DNA from 3 places in the Granulosicoccus antarcticus IMCC3135 genome. Region 1 is predicted to be linked to each of the others. Evidence: riboswitches for the same ligand, from Rfam matches in the RefSeq annotation. Region 1 holds a riboswitch; each other region holds the start of a gene.

Region 1 (4,182 bases):
GTCAGCTTGGCAGGCGACTTCTGCTTCATGATGCCGGCATTACCTTTGGCACACAGCACACCCTTGTTGACCGGGTGTTTGGGATTACCCTGGATAAAACGAATCTCTTCGCCCTCCATGGTCACCTTGATACCACACCGGCACGCGCACATATAGCAGGTAGTCATCTTGACTGTCTGCTCGGCGTGGTTTTCGAATTCCGGAAGTACTGACATAGGCAATGAGCTTTAGCAGGGATGCACTGATGGCGTCTACTATGGCGAGAACTCGACACAGACGCCACCCAGAAAAATCTTGCGGGTCCATAAATTATACCGTCACCACAGTGCTGTAATCGCATGCCGGCGGTAAAGCTGCCGCTACCTTATCTTTTAAGGCAAAATATACGAGTTGCCTTCACCCTAGAATTGTCAAATCAGGAGTTCCTAATTCACATGAGCAATCGTCGCATTACCTTGTTGGGTGGATCAGGCTTTGTCGGCTCTCAGCTGACCTATCGCCTGGCGCAGACCTATGATGAAGTGGTGGTATTGACGCGCCGTGCACAACATGTCAGATCACTTCGCACGCTGTCAAATGTGCATGTTCGAGAGGTTAATGTTCACGATGCAGCCGCGCTGAATGAGGCAATTGCAGGCTCCACCGCCGTTATCAATCTGATTGGCATTCTCAATGAAGGCGGCAACAAATCAAAAAACAGTTTTGCAAGTGCACACTCAGGTTTGACAGAAAAAGTACTCGCAGCCTGCGCAGCAGCTGGCGTACAGCGCTATCTGCACATGGGCGCCCTGAACGCCGATGCGGAAAACGGCAGCAGCGAATACCTGCGGACCAAAGGACAGGCCGAAGAGCTGGTACGCAACAGCCAGAGTAGTGTTGATTGGACTATCTTTCAGCCTTCCATCATCTTTGGTGAGCACGATGCCTTCTTCAACAGATTCGCAGGCTTGCTACGAGCCCTACCCATCTTTCCGCTGGCAGTCCCGGATGCAAAGATGGCCCCTGTCTTCGTCGGCGACGTCTGCCAGGTGATGATCGATTCCATTGATGACCCTGCGGCTATCAGCTCTACCATCAAACTGTGTGGCCCGAAAGACTACACCTTGCGCGAACTGGTGCAATACACTGCGGATACGGCCGGCCTGTCCCGCACCATCATCGGCCTGCCTGACTGGGCATCCAGAATGCAAGCCAGAGTCATGGAATATGTTCCTGGCAAACCGTTCAGCCGTGACAATTACCAGAGCCTGCAAACGCCTAGCGTCTGTGGTGACAACTGCCCTCGCCAGCCAACTTCACTCGATGCTGTGGTACCGCGCTATATAGGTACCAAAGACTGGACCGGGCTACTGCAAAAGCGCCGCGCCGCCGCTCGACGCTGAGACTCAACGGCCCCGGGCTGTGTTCTGGCACGGGGCAAGTTCAAACTTCTGCAGCACCAGAGTTCAGTCTATTGCTGAACGACGCCCCCTCCCTGGGGGGGGCGCGCAATGATTAATGCAATGTTCGTCGTCGTGGAGCGCCTGTACGTCGGTTAATACGGGAATTCTTTCGCCCCGATCGCTCCTCCGAACCAGTCGTATTGAGTGCAGCTTCCAGCAAAAGATCGCAAAAAACACTGATGGCCGGTACTGACAACTTCAGTGGTGCTGCCCGTTCATGCGCCAGCTCCGCCTGCTGAGTGAAATCGCCTTCATCCGGCACCGAAACCAGCCACTCAAGAAATCCCATGCGTCCAAGCACAAGGGCATCCTCTCGTGACTCCAGCGGCTCTGTCAGTCTTAGCAGGATATTGTCCAGACTCATGATGCACTCCGTAGAGAAGGTGGTTCTTGCACCAGGCAAAACCGGATAAGTCGTTGGACACATACTTTCATTACAGTGCTCCTGCCCGGGGTCACCCCGCCCGGATTGAGTTTGCTTGTGATGGCAGGTCTCCTGACTCACGGTTCACCGCTACTTCGCCTTTCCCGAGATATTACCCAGTGGGATTGTTCGAAACAGCTTACCGTTTACAGTTGCGGGGGCAGTCATGGGTTTGAACGGAATCGATTCTGACAACGATCGCACCATGTTCCCTTTTCATCCCGAGCCGCCGAAGCGACTCAAGAACCATCACGATTCAAGGGCGTAACACAAAGAAACCCTCAGTCACATTATTGGAATTGAGCTGGCCAGTGTCAAGCGCCAACTAACCCCCTCCTCTATTGAGCCTGATCAAGCTCCAGATAGGTTTCAATTCGCTTCTGCCGCTCTGCATGATCCAGATCTTCCATGCTCTTTGCCAGTGCATAAAAAACGGTTAGATCCTGACCCGCCTCGTCATACATAGCATTGAAAGCTGGCACATTACGCCGATAGGTAGACACCGCCACCAGCCGGGCGTTGTTGAGCTCCCGCTTGAACCAGTTGTCGTAACCCGCATACCCATCCCAGGATTGTTTCAAGGACTCATAGCTCACCCGCATATCATCGAACACGGCCTTTTTAGCCTCGCGCATGGATTGCTCAGGCAGCTCCCGAGCGTACAAAGTCAGCAACTCATCACGCGTCTGCTTGAGCAAAACCAGAAAGTCTTCAACACGGGTTTGAGAGCTATCGTAGGTGGCGATACGATCAACCTCGCCGCGTTGCTCAAGCCAGGCACGCACTCCCAGCTGCTCCACGAACGTTGCAAAGGCTTCATTGAAGTTACTGTCATCCTTGATATAGAGCACCTGATGAGCCAGCTCATGGAACAAGGTGCCCACATAGCGCACATCGCTACCACGCAGCATCGTATCCAGCACTGGATCATCGAACCAGCCAAGCGTCGAATAGGCCGAAGCACCACCGACTGAAACATCATAGGTTTCCAGCGCCAGTTCGGCGGCATACTCATCAGCATCGGCACGATCAAAATAGCCACGATAACTGACACAGCCTGCGACCGGAAAACACCAGGTTCTGGCTTTCAGGGAGAACTCTTCCGCTGCCACCACGTTCCACGTCACCGCGTCGCGCCCGGTTTCCACATACGTGTTGTAGCTATCATTGTCAGGCAGCAGCAAGTACTCACTGGCAAATTGTCGGGCATCCATCAGCGTTTGCAGCTTCTGACGCAGCTCAGGGTTGGTTTCAGGATCGCTCAGCAGCTTGTCGATCGGCTGCCGTGCACGCATCAGCTTGAAATGCCCACCCACCGCCTGCGAGTAGTATCCGATGGTTCCACAACCGCTGAGCGATACCAACACAGCACCCAGTACACAGATACGTACGAACGGTTTCCAGGGTAAAGCGCATGTTGATCGGCGTTCTTTTATCATTGTCAGTGTAACATTCAGGATATGCGCCAAATCAGACAAAAAGCCTTATGAAGCACTATCTGGTAGGTGGCGCCGTTCGTGATCAATTACTCGGCATACCGGTCATCGATCACGACTGGGTAGTGGTTGGCAGCACGCCCGACGACATGCTCAAAGCCGGATTCAAATCAGTGGGCAAAGACTTCCCGGTTTTTTTGCACCCGGACAGCCATGAAGAATACGCACTGGCAAGAGTAGAACGCAAGACAGGACCTGGCTACCACGGCTTTGAATTTTCAACTGATGCCAGCGTGACGCTGGAAGAGGATCTGAGCCGTCGAGACCTGACCATCAATGCGATCGCGCAACGCAAGAACGGTGAACTGGTTGACCCGTTCAATGGCAAGGCCGATATCGAAAACCGCGTTCTGCGCCATGTATCAAAGGCCTTCGTCGAAGATCCGGTGCGCATTCTACGCATTGCAAAGTTCATGGCACGCTTCAGCCATCTGGGATTCACGATAGCGGATGAGACGCTGGAATTGATGCGCCATATGGTCGATGCAGGCGAAGTCGACAACCTGGTGCCTGAACGCATCTGGCAAGAGATGCAGGGTGCGCTACTGGCCAGAACCCCGGGAGCCTTCTTCCAGGCCTTGCGCGCATGCGGCGCGCTGGCAGTGATTCTGCCCGAGGTAGACGCCTTGTTCGGCGTGCCTCAGCCAGCCAAGTGGCACCCTGAAATCGACAGTGGCATTCACACACTGATGGTGCTTGAACAGGCCGCACTGCAAAGTACGGAACTGGATGTCCGCTTCGCGGCACTGTGCCATGACCTGGGCAAGGCGACGACACCGACAGACATCCTGCCCTCGCACCACGGACATGAGGAACGCGG
Region 2 (4,182 bases), 730 kb from region 1:
GTTCGAGGCAGAAATCTACGTACTGGGCAAGGATGAAGGCGGCCGTCATACGCCATTCTTCAACAACTACCGACCACAGTTCTACTTCCGTACAACGGATGTAACAGGTGCGGTTGAATTGCCAGAAGGTACTGAGATGGTAATGCCGGGTGACAACGTGAAAATCGTTGTTGAACTGATCAACCCGATTGCGATGGAAGACGGTTTGCGTTTTGCGATTCGTGAAGGTGGCCGTACCGTTGGTGCCGGCGTTGTTGCGAAGATAATCGAGTAATACATTATGGCAGCCAGTCAAACAATCCGAATTCGTCTGAAAGCATTCGATCACCGTCTGATCGACCGTTCTGCGAAAGAAATTCTTGAAACCGCCAAGCGTACTGGTGCCCGTGTTCTGGGTCCAATTCCTTTGCCTACCAAGAAAGAACGCTTCACTATCCTGGTTTCTCCGCACGTCAACAAAGACGCGCGCGACCAGTACGAGCTGCGTACTCACAAGCGTCTGATGGATATTGTTGATCCAACAGAAAAAACGGTAGATGCTCTGATGAAGTTGGATCTGGCCGCTGGTGTTGACGTTCAGATCAAGTTGGCTTAATAGCTAGATCTGTTTGTTCGACATTTCCTTTAAAGGCTCGCTTCGGCGGGCCTTTTCTGGTTTTGGGAATTGATGAATGTCGATACAACCGGAGATTTGACGGCATGTTGATGCTGATGGCCATGGTGGCCGAATTGTGTCTGGGTTGGCCCCCATCGCTATTTGCCGCTATTCGGCACCCTGTAGTCTGGATTGGCTGGATGATTAACCGGCTGGAACGACTCCTGAATCGAGAGGGATCATTGCCTCTTGCGCGCCAGTTGCTGGGTATGTTGACAGCGTTGCTGGTTGTCATCGTCACCACCCTGGTAGCGCTGTTGTTGGTCTGGTTACTGCCAGATACCCTTGCAGGGTTCATGCTGGAGGCACTGATTGCCTCAAGCTTGTTGGCCACCCGCAGTCTCTATGCTCATGTAGCGGCGGTCAGCCGTCCGTTATTACGTGCCGATGTGAGTGAGGCGCGCTCAGCGCTCAGTCTGATCGTTGGCCGAAGGACAGCAGATTTGCAAGAGTCGGGTATCGCTGGTGCCGCTTTGGAGAGCCTGGCGGAGAACGCCTCCGATGGTGTTGTAGCACCGTTGTTCTGGGGTGTCCTGTTTGGCTTGCCCGGGTTGGCCGCGTACAAGGCAATAAACACTCTGGATTCAATGATCGGTCATAAATCCACTCGGTATCTGGATTTTGGGCGTTTCTCCGCCAAACTGGATGATGTCGTCAACTGGTTGCCTGCCAGGCTGAGTGCATTGCTGATCTGGTTGGCAGGAGGGAGGGTCTGCTCCTTTCGTTCTCTGGCGATGCAGGCTCGACATCATCGCTCACCCAATGCCGGCTGGCCCGAATCTGCCATGGCCTTTGCACTGAAGATCAAGCTTTCAGGTCCGAGGGTCTATGAGGAAGGCATCAGTGAAGAGCCCTGGTTGAATGCCGAAGGTGCTAGCCCCGGTGCCCCCGAGTTGCACCAAGGACTGCTGGTCTATGCCTATGCGATGGTGTGGATGTTGGTACTACTGGTATTGCTTGCATGGCTTGATCTGGGTTATTGAGACACTGTACGGCTGGCACTGCTTGGTCGGGAGTAATACGTTTCAAACTGATTCTCGTTTTAATCGAATAACCATTGCCCGCCCGGTCATCAAAACCTGATTGACGTCTTGCAGAATGCGTGCAACCATGCTCGCGTTCGGGTTCTCTGGCATACGCTTGTGTGTCAGGGTGAAATGGGAAGTCCGGTGACGATCGATGCAATATATCGTTCAATTCCGGCGCAGCCCCCGCTGCTGTAAACCTGACGGATACGTCAGTTGCCACTGAGTGTTTGGCCTTGGAGCAAACCACTTGGGAAGGCGACGTTATCCGGTAGAAGGTAAGCCAGAAGACCTGCCTGACAATCGAAGTACTTGGTATTTGCTCCGGGGTGTGAGCGCGGCCGACGATACAGTTCAGGTAGTGGAGTGATTGATTGACTGGTACCTGAAGGTGTCAGTGGCTCCAGCGAAATAGCCTGTATTCTCTATCTGTCTGCGAAATCCCCGGACCTCGACGATGCGTCAATGGGAATCGGAAATGGAAGAGCAAGATAAACAGAAACACAGCGAACGCATGCAGCGCAAGAAAGCTGTTGTGGATGCGGGCATCGAAAAAGCCCAGATTGAACGCGGTATCGTCATTCTGATTACCGGTAACGGCAAGGGTAAGACCACCTCTGGTTTCGGCACCGTCTATCGGGCATTGGGCCACGGGCATCAGTGTGGTGTCGTGCAGTTCATCAAGGGCACGCAGTCTACTGGTGAGGTCACTTTTTTGCAGCAATGCATGGGACTTGCCACTGTGCAGTACCACGCCATGGCAACGGGTTTTACCTGGAACACACAGAACTGGGATGCCGATAAAGCGGCGGCCGATGAGGCCTGGTCTCATGCCAGGCGTCTGCTGCAAGATGAGTCTGTGCAACTGGTGTTGCTCGATGAGCTGACCTATATGCTCAAGTACAAATTTCTGGATATGGAGGATGTGCTCTCGACCATCCGCGCTCGACCGGAAGGTCAGACGGTGATTATCACTGGTCGCGCCGCTCGGCCGGAACTACATGAAATAGCAGACACAATCAGCGAGATCGCAGATCGCAAACATGCCTACAAAGCCGGTGTAAAAGCTCAGCCAGGTATCGATTTCTGAGGAGAGGGCAGGATGATGAATGCTCACGATACTGCGCCCGAAGCACTCGTTCATCGAGGTGCTTGCGTGGCTGAGTGTGTGACATTTGTCAGTTGTTGGACGACTGGAATAGCACCACTTGCGTTAGTGCTCACACTCGGATTGCATGCTACGGCGACGGCAGGGTCACTATCGTCGGCTTCGTCGACGACGGAATCAATGCTGCAAGCACCTGGCCGTGATGCGACCGTGATAAAGCCAGCCTTGCTCAGTGAGCAGCGCCTGCCCAGAGTCATGTCTACCAATCTGTGTGCCGATATGCTGTTGCTGGGGTTGGCTGATGCATCGCAGATCGTCTCGCTCTCATACCAGTCGCAAGACCCGAAACGCTCCTCGCAGGCCTCATTAGCCAGAAATTTTGCCAGTAATCAGGCCAGTGCCGAGGAGGTGATTGCCAGTCAACCGGATATCGTTCTGGCGTCCCGGCGCTGGCAGGCACAACATCAGGTGCGTTTGTTCGAACGCTTTGGTATCAATATTATCAACGTGCCGTACCCGAAAGACTGGGCGAGTATTTTTGACAGTCTGGAGCAGATCGGTGAGGCTATTGGTCGTGGTGCCAGAGCGGCTGAACTGATCGCTGATACACAACGTCGCTTACAACAGGTGGAAGCATCGTCTGCGGCTCGAAGTGCACTCTACCTGAGAGGTAATGGTGGGACGGCCGCATCAGGTACCTTTATAGATGCCTTGTTCCAGGCACTTGCCGTGAGCAACAAGGCTAGCGAATACGGCGTGACAGGCTGGGGTCGGGTATCTCTCGAGTCGATCGTGCTTGATCCCCCCGATGCATTCATGCTCAGTCGTACCGAACACGACACATCACTTGCTCGATCTGGTGTGATTCGACATCCATTGTTGCGTGACTTGCTGTTCAGCAAGCCGGTGTTGTCACTCAGCAATCTGGATGCGGGGTGTAGTGACTGGCGGCAGGTGGAAACCGTGGAGAAGCTGGCTGGCGAGCTGAGCTCGCAGTCTGGTATCCCGGCTCAAGGGGCTCAGCCATGACGGTGGGGCGTGACGTTCTATTGAATAGCACCCTGTTGCTGACACTACTTGTGTTGACAGTGTGGTCTCTGACCATCGGACCATTGCCATTGTCCGTAGCTGATGTGATGTCAGCCCTGTTCAGCACGGCTTCGTCCACCTCTGTGGATGATTTGTTGTCAGAAACAGACCTGCAAACCCGATATCACATCATCGTGACAGAGATACGCCTGCCCCGGGCTTTGCTCGCGGTGCTGGTGGGCAGCTCACTGGGCATGTCCGGAGCTGCATTGCAGGGACTACTCAGAAATCCTCTAGCCGATCCCGGACTTCTGGGGGTTAGTGCCAGTGCCAGTCTGGGGGCCGTTTTATGTCTCTACTTTGGT
Region 3 (4,182 bases), 790 kb from region 1:
GCCAGTATTGCAACTGTGGTTGCCACCCTTGCTGCACTGGCGACCACTCGTACACAGCCTTACCCCGGGCTGAGTTTCAAATATGCGCTCATCAATCAGCCGCTGATGGTCCCGGAGATTGTCACAGCCGTGTCTTTGCTGATCGTATTCTCTCGTATCAAGGTGTGGACCGGTTATTCGGGTATAGGCTTTCTGATGGCAGCACACACCGCTTTCTGCATTCCATTTGCCTACCTGCCAATTCGGGGGCGGTTACAAGGCATGGATCTGACTCTGGAGCAGGCTGCCGCCGACCTCTACGCAACGCCGTGGCGTGGTTTTTTGCATGTGACTCTACCTTTGTTACGGCCAGGCATCATTGCGGGCTTCATGCTCGCCTTCGTTATTTCACTGGATAATGTTGTCATCACCGAGTTTGTCAAATCAGGTGGTCAGGAGACACTGCCGACGTATATGCTCGGACAGCTACGCCGGGTTGTCACCCCTGAAATCAACGCTATTTCCACTATATTTCTTGCCTTTTCCGTAGTGATCGTGACAGGATTCTTTTTGTTAAGCCGGAAAAGAAATTGACAGAAGCGTGTTGTAAAACCGATGTGCTGGCAATGCTGCGCGTGAGCCAATTGAATGTTAAATGAGCGGGTCTGAATCAAATCCCTGACTTTGCCCGTTATCGTCAACGTTACCGATTCAACGACAGGAGACGTACATGTTTCGCCAACTATGCTCTACCGGCCCCGTCACGACTTTGATGGCGGCCTGCCTTTTGATGACAGGTCCAGCCCAGGCAGCAGGGGAATTGAACATATTCAACTGGGGCAATTACACCAGCCCCGAGTTGATCGAAAAGTTCGAGAAAACCTACGATGTAAAAGTCACCATTACAGACTACGATTCCAACGACACGGCGCTGGCGAAGGTACGTGCCGGTGGGCATGGGTTTGATATCGTCGTTCCCTCAGCACCGTATATGCATATCTGGATTGGTGAAGGTTTGCTGCTGGAGACACGGCCTGATCAAATGGAGAACTTCAAGAATATGGAAGATCGGTGGACCGGTGTGGATTGGGACGAAGGTCGTCACTATTCCGTGCCGTGGCAGTGGGGTTTGATTGGTACCGTTGTCGATACTTCTGTATATGACGGTGACATCAATACCTCTTCCATCTTTCTGGATCCACCTGAAGAGTTGATTGGCAAGGTCAATGTGGCGCCAGAAATGACGGACGTCATGTACAGCGCTATCAAGTATCTGGGTGGAGAGTGGTGTACTGATGACAAGGAGTTTCTGCGCACTGTTCGCGACAAGCTTGTAGAAGCCAAAACCAAGTGGATTGCCATGGACTACGGCACCATTGAGAAATTTGCCAGCCGCGATTACGCCGCCGCTTTTTACTGGAATGGCGCCGCTATGCGTGCTCGTGAAAAGAACCCGGATGTACGCTTCGGTTTTCCTAAAGAAGGTTTTGCCTATTTCATGGATAGCGCAGCCGTACTTGTGGATGCAAAGAATCCTGGTAATGCAAAACTGTTTCAGAACTTCATCATGGATCCGGAGAATGCCGCCATGATTTCCAACTTTGCCAAATACGCCAACGGCATCAAGGGGTCGGACGAATATCTGTCCGAAGAGCTGAAAACCGCTCCAGAATTGAGCGTGCCACCAGAGCTTGAAGCATCCGGTGCATTCCTGGCGGTGTGCCCGGTAGAAGTGAATGATCTGTATGCACGGATCTGGACGGATATCAGCAAGTAGGGAATTGCGGATACTGTCAGTCTCAGCATCTGTTTGATCATGAAAACAACGGGCAAGACGCGCAAACAATCGTCTTGCCCGGTTTGCTTCTGGAATTTCAGCTGAGTGCAACTTGATGGCTAGTTGATGGCTAGAGTGCGCCAACCTTCATGATTTGCGTCAAATCAACCTTTTGCACCATCTTGCTAGAGGGCTGCGGCGTCTCCACTAAACCGGGGGCGAGTTTGATCGCTTGGTGCACTCCCCATTGACCCAGCGGCGAGAGGGTGATAACTTCCATCGCGTTCGGGTTCTGTGGCCACATGTGGGTCATGGTGAAATGGGAAACCGGTGACGCCAATATTGTCAGCATTGAGTGCTGATCGTACTGGTTATTCCGGTGCAGCCCCCGCTGCTGTAAGCCTGACGGGTTTGTCGTGCACCACTGAGAGCTATCAATCACGCTCTTGGGAAGGTGACAATGCCCGGATGAAGGTGAGCCAGAAGACCTGCCCGACAACAGTGTTCAGTTATTGCTCCGGGGTGAGGGCAGGGCCGATTGTGCAGATCAGTGCGTTCAATGGTTCGCGATTTTGGCGGTGCAAGACTGCCAGATGAGTTCCGGGTAAGCACAGGGCTTTGCTGGCAATGCTTCGTACAGGCAAGAAACCTGCGATCCTGACGTCAGTACTGCAATAACAATCCGTCATACGTTATCCCCGGCTTCTTTGGTATTCATCAGTTGGAGCTTTCGAATGGATGCGTCGAACAAGCCGCTAATTCACGGAGCCTGTCCTGGCGCACTGCAGCCAATGGCGGCGGCTGATGGATTGATTGTGCGCATTCGCCCGCCGTATGCTCGTTTGAGTCAGCCACAAGCTATCGCGCTAGGCGAACTGGCACAAGAATACGGGATTGGCCAGATCAGTCTGACATCACGTGCCAATCTTCAAATGCGTGGTATCAGGGCAAGTGAGCACGCAGCGCTGATCAAATCCCTGATGAAGCTCGACCTTGTTGATGTCAGTATTGATTCTGAGCGACGTCGCAATCTGGTCTTCACCCCATTCTGGATTGATGGAGACGTAAGTCATCAGGTTGGCGCTCGACTGATACAAGCACTGGATAAGCCGGGTGCGCCAACGTTGCCGGCCAAGTTCGGTTTTGCGGTGGACTGTGGGGCAACGCCAGTGCTAACTGGAACATCAGCTGACATTCGCATTCAGCATTCAGCTGATGGGGAGCTGATGTGCCTTGCCGATGGTATGGGCTCGGGGGCACGAGTCAGTATTGCTACCGCTGCCGATACAGCGATGAGGCTGGCTCACTGGTTTCTGGATCATGAAGGTGCGCCGCAAGGCCGCGGTCGCATGGCTTCGTTTCTGGCCAGCGGCGCTACGCTACCCGCTGAGTTCCATGAAGTGCTCGCAGCCCCTGGTCTTGCTTGCCGCCCGGAACCTGGAAAGCATGCTCAGGGCTGGCTAGTGGCACCAGAGTTCGGCCTCCTGAAGAGCGAGGATCTTTACACCCTGGCTCCGCTGGGCAATTTGCGCCTGACACCCTGGCGAATGATCTTGATAGAGGGAGTGGGCGACGGTGCGGCCGCAGGTGTTGGCTTGCGTGCTGGTGACCCGCGTTTGAATGTCTTTGCCTGCACCGGCGCGCCAGGTTGTGCACAGGCCCATTCATCTACCCTGGGTATCGCCAGATCGTTGGCTGCGCAGCTTGCCCATGGTGAACGGCTGCATGTTGCAGGCTGCATCAAAGGCTGTGCACACCCGTCATCAGCGGCGATTACGCTGGTGGCAACAGCGCCTGACGAATACAAGTTGATTCGTAATGGCAAAGCCTGCGATCAGCCAGTGCGCGTTGGTTTGCGCGCAGAACAGATTACCTCCACCCCTGAATATCTACTGGATTTCCCTGAAAATGGTGCATAGTTACCAAACCAATGGCGCTGCCATCTACACGAAGAGCTTCGCCATTATTCGCAGCGAAGCGCAACTGTCCAGATTCAGTGCGGATGAAGAGCCGGTGGCTGTTCGCATGATTCACGCGGCCGGGCTTGTTGGACTTGAGCGTGATATAGAATTCTCACCGGGTCTGGTAAACGCTGCACGTGGTGCACTGCAAGCAGGCGCGCCCATACTGTGTGATGCCCGCATGATTTCAGAGGGCATTACCCGTGCTCGCCTACCCGCGGACAATGCCGTTATCTGCACCTTGCATGATCCGGCCGTACTGGAACTTGCCAGAGTACAATCCAACACACGTTCGGCAGCCGCTCTGGAGCTGTGGCGAGAGCATCTACAGGGAGCTGTCGTTGCCATCGGTAATGCACCTACTGCGCTATTTCATTTACTGAACATGCTCCAGGATCCAAGCTGCCCTCGGCCTGCCGCTATCATTGGTTGCCCGGTGGGTTTTGTCGGTGCCGTTGAATCCAA

Evidence for each region. A riboswitch is a leader RNA that binds a small molecule or an ion and turns the genes downstream of it on or off. The one in region 1 is predicted to bind cobalamin.
Region 2: it holds a riboswitch for cobalamin, as region 1 does, so the genes downstream of both, cobO (cob(I)yrinic acid a,c-diamide adenosyltransferase) here and IMCC3135_RS05300 (hypothetical protein) in region 1, are expected to answer to the same signal.
Region 3: it holds a riboswitch for cobalamin, as region 1 does, so the genes downstream of both, cobG (precorrin-3B synthase) here and IMCC3135_RS05300 (hypothetical protein) in region 1, are expected to answer to the same signal.

Annotation. Positions count from the first base shown of each region.
Region 1 covers NZ_CP018632.1:1,238,712-1,242,893, reverse strand. The annotation lists gene IMCC3135_RS05310 (molybdopterin oxidoreductase family protein) at 1-215, opposite strand, end outside; gene IMCC3135_RS05305 (complex I NDUFA9 subunit family protein) at 435-1,382, shown strand; gene IMCC3135_RS05300 (hypothetical protein) at 1,495-1,806, opposite strand; cobalamin riboswitch at 1,912-2,132, opposite strand; gene IMCC3135_RS05295 (aminopeptidase) at 2,205-3,305, opposite strand; gene IMCC3135_RS05290 (multifunctional CCA addition/repair protein) at 3,353-4,182, shown strand, end outside.
Region 2 covers NZ_CP018632.1:1,969,060-1,973,241, forward strand. The annotation lists gene tuf (elongation factor Tu) at 1-274, shown strand, start outside; gene rpsJ (30S ribosomal protein S10) at 281-595, shown strand; gene cbiB (adenosylcobinamide-phosphate synthase CbiB) at 700-1,638, shown strand; cobalamin riboswitch at 1,761-1,994, shown strand; gene cobO (cob(I)yrinic acid a,c-diamide adenosyltransferase) at 2,159-2,770, shown strand; gene IMCC3135_RS08475 (ABC transporter substrate-binding protein) at 2,783-3,817, shown strand; gene IMCC3135_RS08480 (FecCD family ABC transporter permease) at 3,814-4,182, shown strand, end outside.
Region 3 covers NZ_CP018632.1:2,024,967-2,029,148, forward strand. The annotation lists gene IMCC3135_RS08765 (ABC transporter permease) at 1-573, shown strand, start outside; gene IMCC3135_RS08770 (extracellular solute-binding protein) at 710-1,756, shown strand; cobalamin riboswitch at 2,027-2,266, shown strand; gene cobG (precorrin-3B synthase) at 2,491-3,675, shown strand; gene IMCC3135_RS08780 (precorrin-8X methylmutase) at 3,665-4,182, shown strand, end outside.